One region of the Micromonospora sp. IBSANI012 genome, then DNA from elsewhere that is predicted to be linked to it. Evidence: riboswitches for the same ligand, from Rfam matches in the RefSeq annotation. Region 1 holds a riboswitch; the other holds the start of a gene.
What was found. A riboswitch is a leader RNA that binds a small molecule or an ion and turns the genes downstream of it on or off. The one in region 1 is predicted to bind cobalamin.

Region 1 (7,188 bases):
ATCCGCACGGGCCAGGCCGGATCGCCGTACGACAGGTCCACGCACCGCCGCTGGTCCGCCGCCCCGAGGCCGAAGCCCAGGTCGAGACGCCACGGGTCGGCGATCTCCTCGGCAAGGAACCGCCCCACCGACCGCCCGTCGACTCGACGGACCAGCTCGCCCACCAGGTGCCCGTACGTCCAGGCGTGCTCGCCCGCGACGCTGCCCGGCTCCCACTCCGGGTCGGCGGCGGCCAGGTCGGCGCAGAGCAGCTCCCAGTCGGCGACCGCCTCGGCGGGCCGGGCCACCGGGAAGGCCGGCAGGCCGGCGGTGTGGCTCAGCACCTGACGGACCGTGGCGGGCGTGCGGAACCCGGGCCAGTGCGCCGAGACCAGATCGTCCAGGTCGAGCCGACCCTGGTCGACGAGCAGCAGCAGGCAGAGCGCGGCGACCGGCTTGCCGACCGAGTAGACGTTCACCAGGGTGTCCGGCCGCCACGCACCGCAGGCGTCGGCACCCAGGTCGACCACCGGGTGGCCGTCGTACCAGATGGTCAGGCCGGCGCCGGTCTCCCGGCCGGTGGCCAGCAGATCGTGGAAGCAGTCGCGGACCGGGGCGAAGCGATCGGGCATGCGGCCACCGTAGGCGGTAGGAATGATTACGGGCGCGGGAATTCTGGTGCGGTCGCTGGCCGGCGTCCGGTGGCTGGGGAATGCTGACGGCATGGCGGAGCCGGAAGTGGTGGACGTGGTCGTGGTCGGGTTGGGCGTCGGCGGCGAGGAGGTGGCCGGGCGGCTCGCCGAGGCCGGCCTGAGCGTCGTCGGCATCGAACGGGACCTGGTCGGCGGGGAGTGCCCGTACTGGGGGTGCATCCCCAGCAAGATGATGATCAGGGCGGCGAACGCGCTCGCCGAGGCGCGGCGGGTCAACGAGCTGGCCGGATCGGCCCAGGTCCAGCCGGACTGGGCGCCGGTGGCCAAGCGGATCCGCGAGGAGGCCACCGACACCTGGGACGACACGGTGGCGGTCGACCGGTTCACCGGCCGGGGTGGGCGGTTCCTGCGCGGCAGCGCCCGGCTCGACGGCCCCGGCCGGGTACGCGTCGGCGACCAGGTCATCCAGGCCCGGCATGGGATCGTGCTCGGCACCGGCACCCGGCCCTCCGTGCCGCCGATCGACGGGCTGGCCGACACGCCGTACTGGACCAACCACCAGGCGATCGAGGTCGAGGAGCTGCCCGGTTCGCTGCTGGTGCTCGGCGGCGGCGCGATCGGGCTGGAGCTGGCGCAGGTGTTCGCCCGGTTCGGCGTACGGGTGACGGTGGTCGAGGCGGCGGACCGGGTCCTCGCGGTCGAGGAGCCCGAGTCCTCCGAGGTGGCCGATAAGGCGCTGCGCGCCGACGGGGTGGAGATCCACACCGGCGTCAAGGCGGAACGGGTCAGCCACGACGGTGCCACCTTCACCGTGCACGCCGGCGACGACGCGTTCCGCGGGGAGCGGCTGCTGGTGGTCACCGGCCGCCGGGCGCACCTGGAGGAGCTGGGCCTGGACACGATCGGCGTGGACCCCGGGCAGCGCTACCTGCCGGTCGACGGGCAGATGCGGGTGACCGACGGCGTCTGGGCGGTCGGCGACGTCACCGGTGAGGGCGCCTTCACCCACATCGCGATGTACCAGGCGGCGATCGTCATCGCCGACGTGCTCGACCGCACCCGGCGCGCCGGCGGTGGCCCCGACCCGAGCGGGACGGCCAGCGTGGTGGGCGGTGCGATGGGCGCGGCCAGCGCGGTCGGCGGCGCGATGACCGCGACCGGCCCGAGCGGCGCCGCCGGTACCCTGCCCCGCGCCGACTACCGGGCGCTGCCCCGGGTCACTTTCACCGACCCGGAGGTCGGCGCGGTCGGGCTCACCGAGCACCAGGCCCGCCAGCGCGGCATCAACGTGCAGGTCGGCTTCGCCCAGTTGTCGTCGTCCGCGCGGGGGTGGATCCACAAGGCCGGCAACGAGGGCTTCATCAAGCTCGTCGCGGACGCCGACCAGGGCGTGCTGGTCGGCGCGACCTCCGTCGGCCCGGCCGGCGGCGAGGTGCTGTCGGCGCTGGTGGTGGCGGTGCACGCGGCGGTGCCGTTGAGCCACCTCCGACACATGATCTACGCGTACCCGACCTTCCACCGGGCGATCGAGGACGCCCTGCGCGACCTCAGCTGACGGTGCCGTGGCGGCCGGCGCCGGCGGCGAACCGGGCCGCGCCGGCCGCCGCGTCCGTGTCCAGCGACCGCATCCCGTACGCCAGCTCGGTGGCGAGCGCCTCCGGCTCGGTCAGGCCGGCGGTGGCGAGCACCGACGCGCGGTCGTTGCGCAGGCAGGTCTGCGGGTGGCGGGCGATCTCGGCGGCCAACCGCTCGGCCTCCGCCCGCGCCTCACCCGGCGGGACCAGCCGGTTGACCAGCCCCATCGCGTACGCCTCCTCGGCGGGCACCGGGCGGCCGGTGAGGATCAGGTCCATCGCCCGGCTCTCCCCGATCAACCTCGGCAGCCGGACCGTCCCGCCGTCGATCAGCGGTACGCCCCAGCGCCGGCAGAACACCCCGAGCACCGCGTCGGACTCGGCGACCCGCAGGTCGCACCAGAGCGCCAGCTCCAGGCCGCCGGCCACGGCGTACCCGGAGATCGCGGCGACGACCGGCTTGGACAGCGACATCCGGGTCGGACCCATCGGGCCGTCGCCGTCCGGCTCGACCCGATTGCCGCTGGGCGTGCCGATCGCCTTGAGGTCGGCGCCGGAGCAGAACGTGCCGCCGGCGCCCCAGAGCACCGCGGCCCGGGCCTCCGGGTCGGCCTCGAAGGCGCGGAACGCGTCGGCGAGCGCCCGCGCGGTGGGACCGTCGACGGCGTTGCGCGACGCCGCCCGGTCGAGGATCACCGTGGTCACCGGTCCGTCGTGCGTGACGTGTACGGCCATCGGCACAGCATGCCGCCCGGCGGCGCCGGCACGCCAGGGGCGTGCCGGCGTCCGATCGGTCAGTGGCCGCAGGCGGTGTCGAGCGCCTTCAGGGTCGGGTCCAGGTCCGGCGCCTCGACCTTGGTGGCGTTCGGGCCGGTCAGCCGCTTCTCGATCGCGCCGGCCAGGTTCTCCACCGCGGTGTGCACCTGCGGGTCGGCGGCGTGGGCGGCCTCCTTGCGCAGCCCCTGCGCCATCGCCGTGTAGTGGGCGCGGACCTTCTCGCCGGCCTCCTTGGCGCTGACCGGCTTGTGGATGGCCGCGATGGCGTCGTCCGCCATCCCGACGAAGTGCTCCTTGGCCACCGCGAGCGCGGCGTCGCAGACCTGCTTGCTGTTGGCGGCGACGTCGACCGTCGGGCTGGGCGCGCCGGTCGCGGACGAGGCGGCGGCCGGGGTCTTCTCCTGTTCCGTCGGCTGGCAGCCGGCCGCGACTCCGGCGGCGACGACCAGGCTCAGGACGGTACGGACGACGCGGGCAGGGTGGTTCGTCATTGGTGGTTCCCCCGTGGTGGTGTGTCTCCCCGGCGGTCGGATCGACCCGGGAGCCCGTCACTGTAGGGCGCGGCAGTCCGGGTGCGCATGCCCGTTCCGGCCTGCCGGGCCGCTAGCATCGCCGACGGCAACGATCATGCGAGGTGCCCCGCCTGCGCGGGGAGAATCGGGAAGCCGGTGGAAATCCGGCACGGGCCCGCCGCGGTGACCGGGGAGCCACCGTCCACGCGCGAGAGCGCAGCCACTGGCCGTACGGCTGGGAAGGCGGGCGGCCAGGCGTCGATCCGGGAGTCCGAAGACCGGCCTCGCGTCGACCGCCCACCCGTCCGGGGTGGGCCTTGCGCAGCGGGAGCCTGCCGTGGACCTCTACACCGCCATCCACCGTCGCCGGGACGTCCGGGCCGAGTTCACCGGGGCGCCGGTGCCGGACGACACCCTGCACCGCGTCCTCGACGCCGCGCACGCCGCGCCCAGCGTCGGCTACTCGCAGCCGTGGGACTTCGTCCTGGTCCGGGACGCCGGGCTGCGCCGCCGCTTCCACGAGCACGTGCGGACGGAACGGGACACCTTCGCGGCCACCCTGTCCGATGAGGCGGCGACACGGTTCGCCCGTATCAAGATCGACGGTGTGTTGGAGTCGACCCTGTCGATCGTGGTGACCTACGACCCGTCGCGGGGCGGCCCGGCCGTGCTGGGCCGGCACGCCATCGCCGACGCCGGCCTCTACTCGGTCTGCCTGGCCATCCAGAACCTCTGGCTGGCCGCCACCGCCGAGGGCCTCGGCGTCGGCTGGGTCTCCTTCTACCGGGAGCCGTTCCTGGCCGACCTGCTGGGCATTCCCACGGGCATCCGGCCGGTGGCCTGGCTCTGCGTCGGGCCGGTGACGCACCTGGAACAGGTGCCCGACCTGGCTCGGCATGGCTGGCGGCAGAAGCGCCCGCTGGCCGACGCCCTGCACACCGACCGGTGGGCGGGCGGCCGCTGACCCTGGGCCACCCGCGAGGCTGCCCCCTCCCACGGGGCGGGCTGTCGCGCGCTACGAATCTGATGACGTCAACGACTCATGGGCGTGGGGTGCCCGTCCCGGACCGCCCGCCGGCACCCCGCAGCCTGCGCCGGCGGGCTACGGGGCGTGGGTGACCGTGGGCAGGCCGAGCCAGGAGGCCAGGGCCGCCAGCTCGGCGTCCACCGCCGCGGTGACGGCGGGGTCGAACGGGACGTCCTGGTGGATCGCGTGCACCCGCAGGGCCCCGGCCCGGTGGTCGGCCGTGGCGTCCACCTTGCCGACGAGTCGGTCGTGGTGCAGCACGGGCAGCGCGAAGTAGCCCCAGCGGCGCTTCGCCTTCGGCAGGTACATCTCCAGGAGGTACTCGAAGTCGAAGAGCTCCCGGGCCCGCTTCCGGTCGTGGACCAGCCGGTCGAACGGCGACAGCAGCGCGGTACGGCCGGCGAACGGCTGACCGAGGGCTGCCGGGTCCACCCGCCACGCGCCGGCGGTGCCCTCGACCTGCGCCGGTTCACCGGCCTCCCCGACGACCGACGCCCGGGCAATGCCGAGCGAACGCAGCCGTCTCTCGTCACGCATCCTTCGGGCCTCGTTGGCGGGGACGACCGATGTGCCGGCCGGGTAGACCCGCTCGGCCAGATCCCACCGGCGCTGCCGCCCGACCCGGTCGGCGATGGCGATCTCGCCGCGGGCTGCGAGGAGCTCCAGCATCTGCGTGACGTTGCGGTTGTTCGTCCAGCCCGTCGACGGCCACGGCACCACGCTGGTGTCCGGCACCTCGCGGGACAGCAGCGGACCGGAGGCGCGCAGCAGATCGAGCACGTCGCGGCGGAAGGAGTCGTTGGCCTTCAGCCAGGCGCGCCGCCGCGGATCCTCCGGACACGTGGCCATCTCGGCGAGGTGGAGCCCGAGGTCCGCCATCGGCCGCACCATCGCGAGGTGCTGGAACTGCTCGAACGCGGTGCGGTCACGCTCCACCGCCTGCCGCAGGTGTGCCGGCGCGTACCCGGCGCCGAGCCGGGTCCACGCCACCAGGTCGGCGCTGGGCGCCACCGCCGCCGTCGGGTCCAACTGCAGGAACGTCAACCGGTCCAGGACCGTCAAGAGGTCCGTCGGCCGGTGCGCGTCGAGCAGCTGGGCCCGGACGGCGATGCGCCGGGCCTCACGACGATCGATTCGATGAAGCCGCATCAGGCGAGGCTACTCAGAAGTCGTCGTCCAGGCTGACCTCACCGCCGACCGCCACCTGGTACGCGGACACCCGCCGCTCGAAGAAGTTGGTCAGCTCCTGCACGTCCTGCAACTCCATGAACGGGAACGGGTTCGTCGACCCGTACGCGGGCGGCAGGCCGAGCCGGGCGAGCCGGGCGTCCGCCACGTACTCCAGGTAGCGGCGCATGTCGGCGGTGTTCATGCCCGGCAGGCCGTCCCCGCAGAGGTCCCGGCCGAAGGCCAGCTCGGCCGTCACCGCCTCGTCCAGCATGGTCCGCACCTCATCCGCCATCGCCTCGTCGAACAGCGACGGCTCCTCGGCGCGGACGGTGTCGACCACCGAGAAGGCGAACTCCATGTGCATCGACTCGTCGCGGAACACCCAGTTGGTGCCGGTGGCCAGCCCCGAGAGCAGCCCACGCGAGCGCAGCCAGTAGACGTAGGCGAAGGCGCCGTAGAAGAACAGCCCCTCCACGCAGGCCGCGAAGCAGATCAGGTTGAGCAGGAACGCCCGCCGCTCCGCCCGGCTCTCCAGCCGCTGCAGGCCGCCGATCGAGTCGATCCAGCGGAAGCAGAACTCCGCCTTGTCCCGGATCGACGGGATGTGCTCGACCGCCGCGAACGCCTTCGCCCGCTCGTCGTGGTCGGGCAGGTAGGTGTCGAGCAGGGTCAGGTAGAACTGGACGTGCACCGCCTCCTCGTAGAGCTGGCGGGAGAGGTAGAGGCGGGCCTCGGGCGCGTTGACATGCTGGTAGAGGTTGAGCACCAGGTTGTTCGCCACGATCGAGTCGCCGGTGGCAAAGAACGCCACCAGGCGGTGGACCAGGTGCCGCTCGCCGGCGGAGAGCGTGGCCAGGTCGGGTACGTCGGAGGCCAGGTCCACCTCCTCCACCGTCCAGGTGTTGCGGATGGCGGCCCGGAACCGCTCGTAGAAGTCCGGGTAGCGCATCGGTCGCAGGGTCAGGTCCATGCCGGGGTCGAGCAGCATCGTCACTGGCAGGCCTCGCAGATCTCGGGGTTCTCCAGCGAGCAGGCGACCGCGTCGCTCTCGCCGACGGACAGGGTGAGCAGGGCCGGTGCCGCCGGTCGCGGCGAGGGCACGGGTGCGGCGGCCGGCGCGGCGGCGACCGTGGTCTGCGCGATCCGGGTCGCCGGGCGGGACCGCAGGTAGTAGGTGGTCTTCAGCCCGGCCCGCCAGGCGTAGGCGTACATGGAGGAGAGCCGGCCGATGGTCGGGCTGGCCTGGAACAGGTTGAGCGACTGCGACTGGTCCACGTACGGGGCGCGGGCGGCGGCCAGGTCGATCAGCGCCTTCTGCGGCAGCTCCCAGGCGGTGCGGTGCAGCGCCTTCAGCTCCGCCGGCAGGTCCAGCTCCTGCACCGAGCCGTCGGCCCGCTTGATCGCGTCCCGGGTCTGCGGGGTCCACCGGCCCAGCCGCTTCAGGTCGGCGACCAGATGCCGGTTGACCTGGAGGAACTCCCCGGAGAGGGTCTCCC
Region 2 (7,188 bases), 2.7 Mb from region 1:
CGGATCCTGCTGTGAGGCGCCGAGCGGTAGGCATCATCGCCCTGGTCACACTGTCGGTGTCCCAAGTCGGCTGCTCCCGGCCGTTCAACTGCCCAGCGCCGGCGGTGACGGTTGACACGTCCGTTCACACCGAAACCGTGCCAATCGAACGGGAGCTGGAGCCGCTGGGACGGGTGCTGGAGGTCCACTGGCGGGAGTGGACCGAGAGCGGCCGCTGCGACTTCAACATCGGCGACCTCATCCTGCAGCGGGAGGGCGCGGCCCGGCTTGCGCCCGCCGACGTCGCCAGGCTGACCCTGCTGACGACATCCGACGCCGCGGAACTCCCCAATCCAGACTCCCGGCTGTCGTCCTGGCTGCCGTCCGCACCGGACTGGCGTAGTGGGACGGGCCTGGACTGGCGCGACGGTGAGGAAGGCGCCTTCGTGTCAGCCTCGTATTGGCTGGACCCGGCCAGCGGCGTCGTCTACTTCCAATCCGACGCCGACTACGACCCGGCGGCCACTGCGACCGCCTCACCCTCCTGACGCCGTCGCCGGCGACCCACCCTCACTGGCTGCAGCATCCTCCTGAACCCGCCGGGAGCGGCCGGCGGCGGTCGCTGGCCGCGGCAACGCCGCCAGCGGGGAGAGGGCGAACCAGCGGGGTGTCGCCCGGCGCAGCGCCTCCGGGCCCTGCAACTCGACTGTGCCGCCCCGCAGCACGTCGGCCCAGGTGGAGTCGCCGCGCCAGACCTCGACCAGGGCGCGCAGGCTGGCGCGAACGCTGACCCCCGGCGGGAAGCCCGGGTCCGCGTCGCAGACATCGGCCTCCGTTGGTGTGAGCACCAGCCACCACTGGCGCCGGGCCGACGGCACGTCGGTGAAATGGAAGTGGACTACGGTGCGACCGACGGGCAGCGCCGTATGGTCGACGTTCCGGTGCATGTCCCACAGCAGCAGCTTCGGATCCAGGTCCTCGTCGCCAATCTCTCCGATCCAGCGGACCCCCCACCCGCCGAGCGCCTCGACGATGGGACGGAGCTCTCGGCCGGCGGCGGTCAGCACGTACCGGACGTCCGCGCCGTCGGCCTCCCGCCGGACGATGCCGGCGGTGGTGAGCTCGTGCAGCCGCCGGGAGAGCAGCGCCGGAGAGAGCCGGGGCAGGCCGCGGCGGAGTTCATTGAAGCGCTCGCTGCCGCTGGTCAGCTCGCGGACGATCAGCATCGTCCACCGCCCGTCGAGCAGCTCCATCGCCTTGGCGACGGGGCAGAACTGGTAATACGACGATCCCATGGACGAAGGCTAGTGGCCATCCGGTAGGCCCTCCAGTACAGATCGTGTACTAGGCGAGTCGGATTGCCCTGCCTAGCGTCACTGTCAGGAGCAGGACAAGCGAGAGGCGACAGGCCATGACGACACGATTCGACCCGGCGGCGGACGAGGCCCTCAAGGCCCGGCATCGCGCGATGTGGGCCCTGGGCGACTATCCGGCTGTGGCCACCGGCGTCATCGCCGAGCTTGGGCCGATCCTGGTCGAGGCCTGCGGGGTACGCCCCGGCGACCGGGTGCTCGACGTCGCCGCCGGATCGGGGAACGCGGCGATACCGGCCGCGCTGGCGGGCGGGCGGGTCACCGCCAGCGACCTGACCCCGGAGCTGCTCGACGCGGGCCGGCGGCTGGCCGCCGATCGGGGTCTGGACCTGGCGTGGCGGCAGGCCGACGCCGAGGCGCTGCCCTTCGCCGACGGGGAGTTCGACAGGGTGCTGTCCTGCGTCGGAGTCATGTTCGCCCCGCACCACCAGGCCGCCGCGGACGAGTTGGTCCGGGTCTGCCGCCCAGGCGGCACCATCGGCCTGCTCAGCTGGACTCCGGAGGGATTCATCGGCCAGCTGCTCGGTACGCTGCGGCCGTACGTGGCGCCGCCGCCTCCGGGCGCGCAGCCACCGCCGCTGTGGGGCGACGAACAGCATGTCCGGGCCCTGTTCAGCGACCGGGTGACCGACGTGGTGGCGCACCGGCAGGTGCTGCGCGTCGAGGCGTTCGCCAACCCGCAGGCGTTCCGGGACTTCTTCAAGGCCAATTACGGCCCCACGGTCTCGGCGTACCGGGGCATCGCCGACAACCCGCAGCGGACCACCGCGCTCGATCACGACCTGATGGAGCTCGCGCGCCGGAACGAGCTCGGGTCGGGCCCGACGGTCCTGGAATGGGAGTACCTCCTGCTCACCGCCCGCCGCGTCAGTTGACCGCCCAAGTCGGTCCGGGAGGAACCCCAAACCTGAATTTCCGAACCGTGATTCGCCGGTCAATCTTGGTTCGAGTGGTGCGGTACAGAGTGGAGTGCGAACGCGGCACGGACCAGCATGGATCGCCGTTCGGGGCGGGGTCCGGCGATCTGGGGCGGGTGTACGACAGGAGCCGACTTGCGTCGTAGGCTGCATCCCGCACGTGATGGACAGGAGGTCGAGGTGGCCGAGACGACGCCGACCGAGGCGATGGTGGCCGAGGTGATGGCCGAGCTGGCCGCGCTCGAGGACCCGAAGATACGCGAGGTGAACGAGAAGCACGGTGACGATCACGGTGTGAACCTCAGCAAGCTGCGCGCGCTCGCGAAGCAGCTGAAGACGCAGCAGGAACTCGCGTGCCAGCTCTGGAAGACGGGTGACACCGCGGCGAGACTGCTGGCGATCCTGATCTGCCGCCCGAAGGCGTTCGAGCGCGACGAGTTGGACGTCATGTTGCGCGAGGCGCGCACACCCAAGGTGCACGACTGGCTCGTGAACTACGTGGTGAAGAAGAACCCGCACTCCGAAGAGCTGCGCCTGGCCTGGTCCGCCGATCCGGATCCAGTGGTCGCGAGTGCCGGCTGGGCGCTGACCACCGAACGCGTGGCGAAGAAGCCCGAGGGCCTGGACCTCGCAGGACTGCTCGACGTCATCGAGGCGGAGATGAAAGACGCCCCGGATCGCCTGCAGTGGGCGATGAACCACTGCCTGGCTCAGATCGGGATCGAGCACGCCGAGCACCGTGCCCGTGCAATCAACATCGGCGAGCGCCTGGAGGTGCTCAAGGACTACCCGACTTCCCCGGGCTGCACGTCTCCGTTCGCGCCCACCTGGATCACCGAAATGGTGCGCCGACAGCACGACAAGTAGGAAGGCTCGCGCTCACACTCGTGCCGCTACTCCCTCAGAACGCGGCACCCGATACGAGCCGGCCGTGAGGGGCCTCACGCCGCCTACGGCTGGAGAGCACACCGGCCCCGCCCGAGTCAGCGGGTGAGATGTCGGGCACCCAACCGCTGGACCGCTTCGTCCCGAACGCCGGTGCGGCGCAGCGTCGGCTGCGGTCGGTTGTCATCCCGTACGCTCAGCTCGCCTACCACGCCGCCTGCTGTCGTGACGTGTCGGCCACCGGCGGCACGTTCGATGCTTCCTCGCTGCTTCCGCGCGGGCGGTCGCTCAGTCGGAGATGCCGGTGTGCCCGACGACCTTTTCCACGGTCAGGCGCACCAGCAGCTCGCCCGGCACGGCGTTGCGCGCCCCGTATGCCTCGGCCAGGTCCGGCCCCATGTAGCGCTCGGCGATGCGGATCGCCCACCGCCGCATCTCGGGCAGGTCCTCGGTGATCGTCGCGCGCCCACGCACCGTCACGAACGCGTACGGCGGCTTCTCGTCGTCGACGCACAGCACGGCCCTGCCGTCGCGGGCGAGGTTGCGGCCCTTCACCGAGGTCTTGCCGGTGTTGAACAGCACGTCGTCGCCGTCGAGTACGAACCACACTGGGACAACGTGCGGCGAGCCGTCGGCCCGTGTCGTCGCGAGCTTGCCGGTGCGGGTGCCGTACGAGACGAACTGCTGCCACTGTCCGTCGATCATCGACTTCGCCATCCGGCCATTATGGTGCCGTCCGGCGTCGCAACCATCGCGGACTGCTGCTGCTGCCTCGCCGCCGCCGTTCACCGTTCACCCGCTGCGCCTGCCAAGTATTTGTTGACCGGTCGTCACGGCGTCGGTACGGTCATGACGCCATCTGCGGCGTCGCGAGGGAAACCGGTGGGAATCCGGTGCGGTCGCGCCACTGTGAGCGGCCTTCGTTTCGGTGATAGGGACGAGGCTGCGAGTCAGGACGCTCCTTCGTCGCAGTCCTTTCGTAGGGGACGCGCCATCCCCAGAGGAGGTCGACTCATCATGTCCAGTGCCACTCCGGCTCGCCCGCTGACTCATCCTGCCGTCTCCCCCCGGATGGTGTGGGCGGTGCTGACCATGGTCGCCGTCCTGCTGCTCTTGACGTACCTCGTGGCGTTTGACCAGGGGGTCGTTTCTCGCAGTGGCATGTACTTGCACGAACTGATGCACGATGGCCGGCACCTGCTCGGCGTCCCGTGCCACTGAGCGCCGCCGCGATGCCTACCTTCAGATCCGTGCTGTTGCGTGGTCTCCTTGCGGGGTTGATCGCCGGCCTGCTCGCCGGGGCCTTCGCCTATTTCGCCGGTGAACCTCGCGTCGAGGCGGCGATCGCTATCGAGGAACAGGCCGTTCACGCCGATCCGGCGACCGGCGCCGAGCACCACGCCGACGAGTTGGTCAGCCGCGAAGGCCAGCGTGGTGGACTGTTCCTCGCCACCGGATTGTTCGGCGTCGCCATGGGCGGTTTGTTGTCCATCGCGTACGCACTGCTACGGCGTCGGCTGCGCATCCGCCACGACGCCCACGCCGCCCTCGCTCTGGCCGGTGCGGCGCTGCTCGGTGCTGTGATCGTGCCATTCGGTAAATATCCGGCCAATCCACCTGCGGTTGGTAACCCCGACACGATCAACCAGCGCACCGGCAGCTACCTGGCAATGGTGATCCTCGGCCTGGTCGCCGTGTGGGCCGGCGCCCTCGCCTACCGATCCATGCGAGCCGGCACACCACAATGGTCCCGCTGTGCCGCCGCTCTCGCTGGCTTCTTGGCCACCGTGGCGGTCGGCTACCTCCTCCTGCCATCGTTCAACGAGGTGCCCGCCGACTTCCCGGCGGAACTGCTGTGGGACTTCCGTCTCGCCTCCCTTGGCACTCAACTGGTGATGTGGGCCGGCATCGGGCTTGCCTTCGCCGCGCTGCTGCACCGTCGACACATGAGGCCCACCGGTAGCGAACCCTCACCTGAGGCGATCGTTCCTGCCCGATCGTGACCACGACCCGGCTTCAACTGGTCGCCCACGCGCCCACCCGTGCCCTACGACTGGTCACCTTTGGCGGCGGAAACGTGGACTTGGACGAGGGCGGCCGACGTGCCGCCCTCGCCCTGGCCAACCAGGCCCCCGCCCGCTGGGGCGAGAGCTGCTGCGTGAGCAGCCCCGCCGAAGCGGCTGTTCAGACCGCTGGGGCATGGGGGTTGCGACCTGCGATCGAACCCGCGATCGCCGATTGCGACTACGGAGACTGGACCGGCCGCACGCTCGACGAGGTCGCCGCGACAAACCCCGACGGCCTGCAGGGATGGCTCACCGACCCTGATGCCGCACCACACGGCGGAGAGAAGCTCACCGCACTCATCGACCGCATCGGCCACTGGCTTCACGCACAGACCGCAGGGTGCGAGCGAATCACCGCGATCACCCACGCGGCAGTGATCCGAGCCGCGCTGGTCAACGTGCTGCAAGCACCGCCCACGGCCTTCTGGCAACTCGACGTCGCACCGCTATCGGTCCTGCACCTACGAGCAGGCAACCGGGGATGGAGAGTTCACCTGGAGGCGGCAGGACCAATGGATGCCGGCAGACTTTGAAGCGGAACTTCTCGCCACTGCCTCGCCACCAGCGGGAACGGCAGCCTATCCGCGGCAGCGGTGAGCTTCCACCGCTACCGACCCGTTCGCGGCAGATGCCGCGGGTCCGGCGGGGTGGGCAGGCCGGCCGGTCCGTGGCATGTGAGGATGCGGCGCATGCGTGCCGTGGTCTTTGACGAGTTCGGTGCCCGACCCGAGGTCCGCGACGTCCGGGACCCGGTGCCACCGTCGGGAGGCGCGGTCATCCGCGTCGAGGCGACCGGGTTGTGCCGCAGCGACTGGCACGGTTGGCAGGGACACGATCCCGACATCCGCCTGCCACACGTCCCCGGCCACGAGTACGCCGGCGTCGTCACGGCGGTCGGGGCCGGCGTACGCGGCTGGCAGCCCGGCGATCGGGTCACCGCGCCCTTCGTCTGCGCCTGTGGGCAGTGCCCCGCCTGCCTCGCCGGGGACCAGCAGGTGTGCGAGCGGCAGACGCAGCCAGGCTTCACCCACTGGGGCTCGTTCGCGGAGTACGTGGCGGTGCAGAACGCCGACGTCAACCTGGTCAGGCTCCCCGACGACCTGGACTACCCGGCCGCGGCGGCCCTCGGCTGCCGCTTCGCCACGGCGTTCCGGGCCGTGGTCAGTCAGGGGCGGGCCGCCGCGGGCGAGTGGGTGGCGGTACACGGCTGCGGCGGAGTGGGGCTGTCCGCGGTGATGATCGCGGCGGCGTGCGGCGCGCAGGTCGTGGCGGTGGACGTTGCCCCCGGTGCGCTCGAGCTGGCCAGGAGCTGCGGGGCCTCGATATGTCTGGACGGTAGTGCCCTCACCGGACCCGGCGAGGTGGCCGCGGCCGTCCGGGAGGCGACCGGCGGCGGCGCCCACCTGTCGCTCGACGCGTTGGGCAGTCACGCCACCTGCACCGCCTCAATCGAAAGCCTCCGGCGGCGCGGACGTCACGTGCAGGTCGGACTCCTTCCCGCCGTCCAGGGCCGCCCGGCCCTGCCGATGGAGCTCGTGATCGCGTTCGAGCTGGAGCTGCGGGGCAGTCACGGCATGCCCGCGCACGCCTATCCGGAGCTGCTCCGGCTGGTCACCGCCGGCGTACTGCGCCCCGCCGAGCTGATCACCCGCACCATCGGCCTCGCCGAGGTGCCCCACGCGTTGGCCACGATGGACCGGGGCACGCCCGGCGGAATGTGCCTCATCAACCCCCGGTAAGTCGCGTACCTCCGACGGGTTGAGCGGACTGCGACACCTCATCGACGACGACCTGGCCACGCGCTTGCACCGGTGTCCACGAAGTAACGATGAGCGGCTGTCACAGGTTGTGGCGGTCGTCCGCCGGCAGGCGGGGTGGCTCTGGTGGCTCGGAGGGCTGGTCGGGCTGACCAAGCTGCGTGACCTGCGTCGGGTCGAGGACCCGAGAGAGGAACGAGCGGGTCCGTTC

Region 2: another riboswitch for cobalamin. It lies ahead of ACTWM8_RS19440 (CbtB domain-containing protein); the one in region 1 lies ahead of bluB (5,6-dimethylbenzimidazole synthase).

What each region holds. Positions count from the first base shown of each region.
Region 1 covers NZ_CP199933.1:246,928-254,115, forward strand. The annotation lists gene ACTWM8_RS01255 (serine hydrolase domain-containing protein) at 1-611, opposite strand, end outside; gene ACTWM8_RS01260 (dihydrolipoyl dehydrogenase family protein) at 703-2,187, shown strand; gene ACTWM8_RS01265 (crotonase/enoyl-CoA hydratase family protein) at 2,180-2,941, opposite strand; gene ACTWM8_RS01270 (hypothetical protein) at 3,001-3,474, opposite strand; cobalamin riboswitch at 3,599-3,796, shown strand; gene bluB (5,6-dimethylbenzimidazole synthase) at 3,833-4,459, shown strand; gene ACTWM8_RS01280 (DNA glycosylase AlkZ-like family protein) at 4,598-5,671, opposite strand; gene ACTWM8_RS01285 (ribonucleotide-diphosphate reductase subunit beta) at 5,685-6,680, opposite strand; gene ACTWM8_RS01290 (ribonucleoside-diphosphate reductase subunit alpha) at 6,683-7,188, opposite strand, start outside.
Region 2 covers NZ_CP199933.1:4,216,281-4,223,468, forward strand. The annotation lists gene ACTWM8_RS19415 (hypothetical protein) at 1-527, shown strand, start outside; gene ACTWM8_RS19420 (winged helix-turn-helix transcriptional regulator) at 516-1,274, opposite strand; gene ACTWM8_RS19425 (class I SAM-dependent methyltransferase) at 1,391-2,227, shown strand; gene ACTWM8_RS19430 (DNA alkylation repair protein) at 2,450-3,136, shown strand; gene ACTWM8_RS19435 (PPOX class F420-dependent oxidoreductase) at 3,443-3,943, opposite strand; cobalamin riboswitch at 3,982-4,131, shown strand; gene ACTWM8_RS19440 (CbtB domain-containing protein) at 4,247-4,375, shown strand; gene ACTWM8_RS19445 (CbtA family protein) at 4,405-5,157, shown strand; gene ACTWM8_RS19450 (histidine phosphatase family protein) at 5,154-5,753, shown strand; gene ACTWM8_RS19455 (zinc-dependent alcohol dehydrogenase family protein) at 5,910-6,959, shown strand; gene ACTWM8_RS19460 (amino acid ABC transporter ATP-binding protein) at 7,060-7,188, opposite strand, start outside.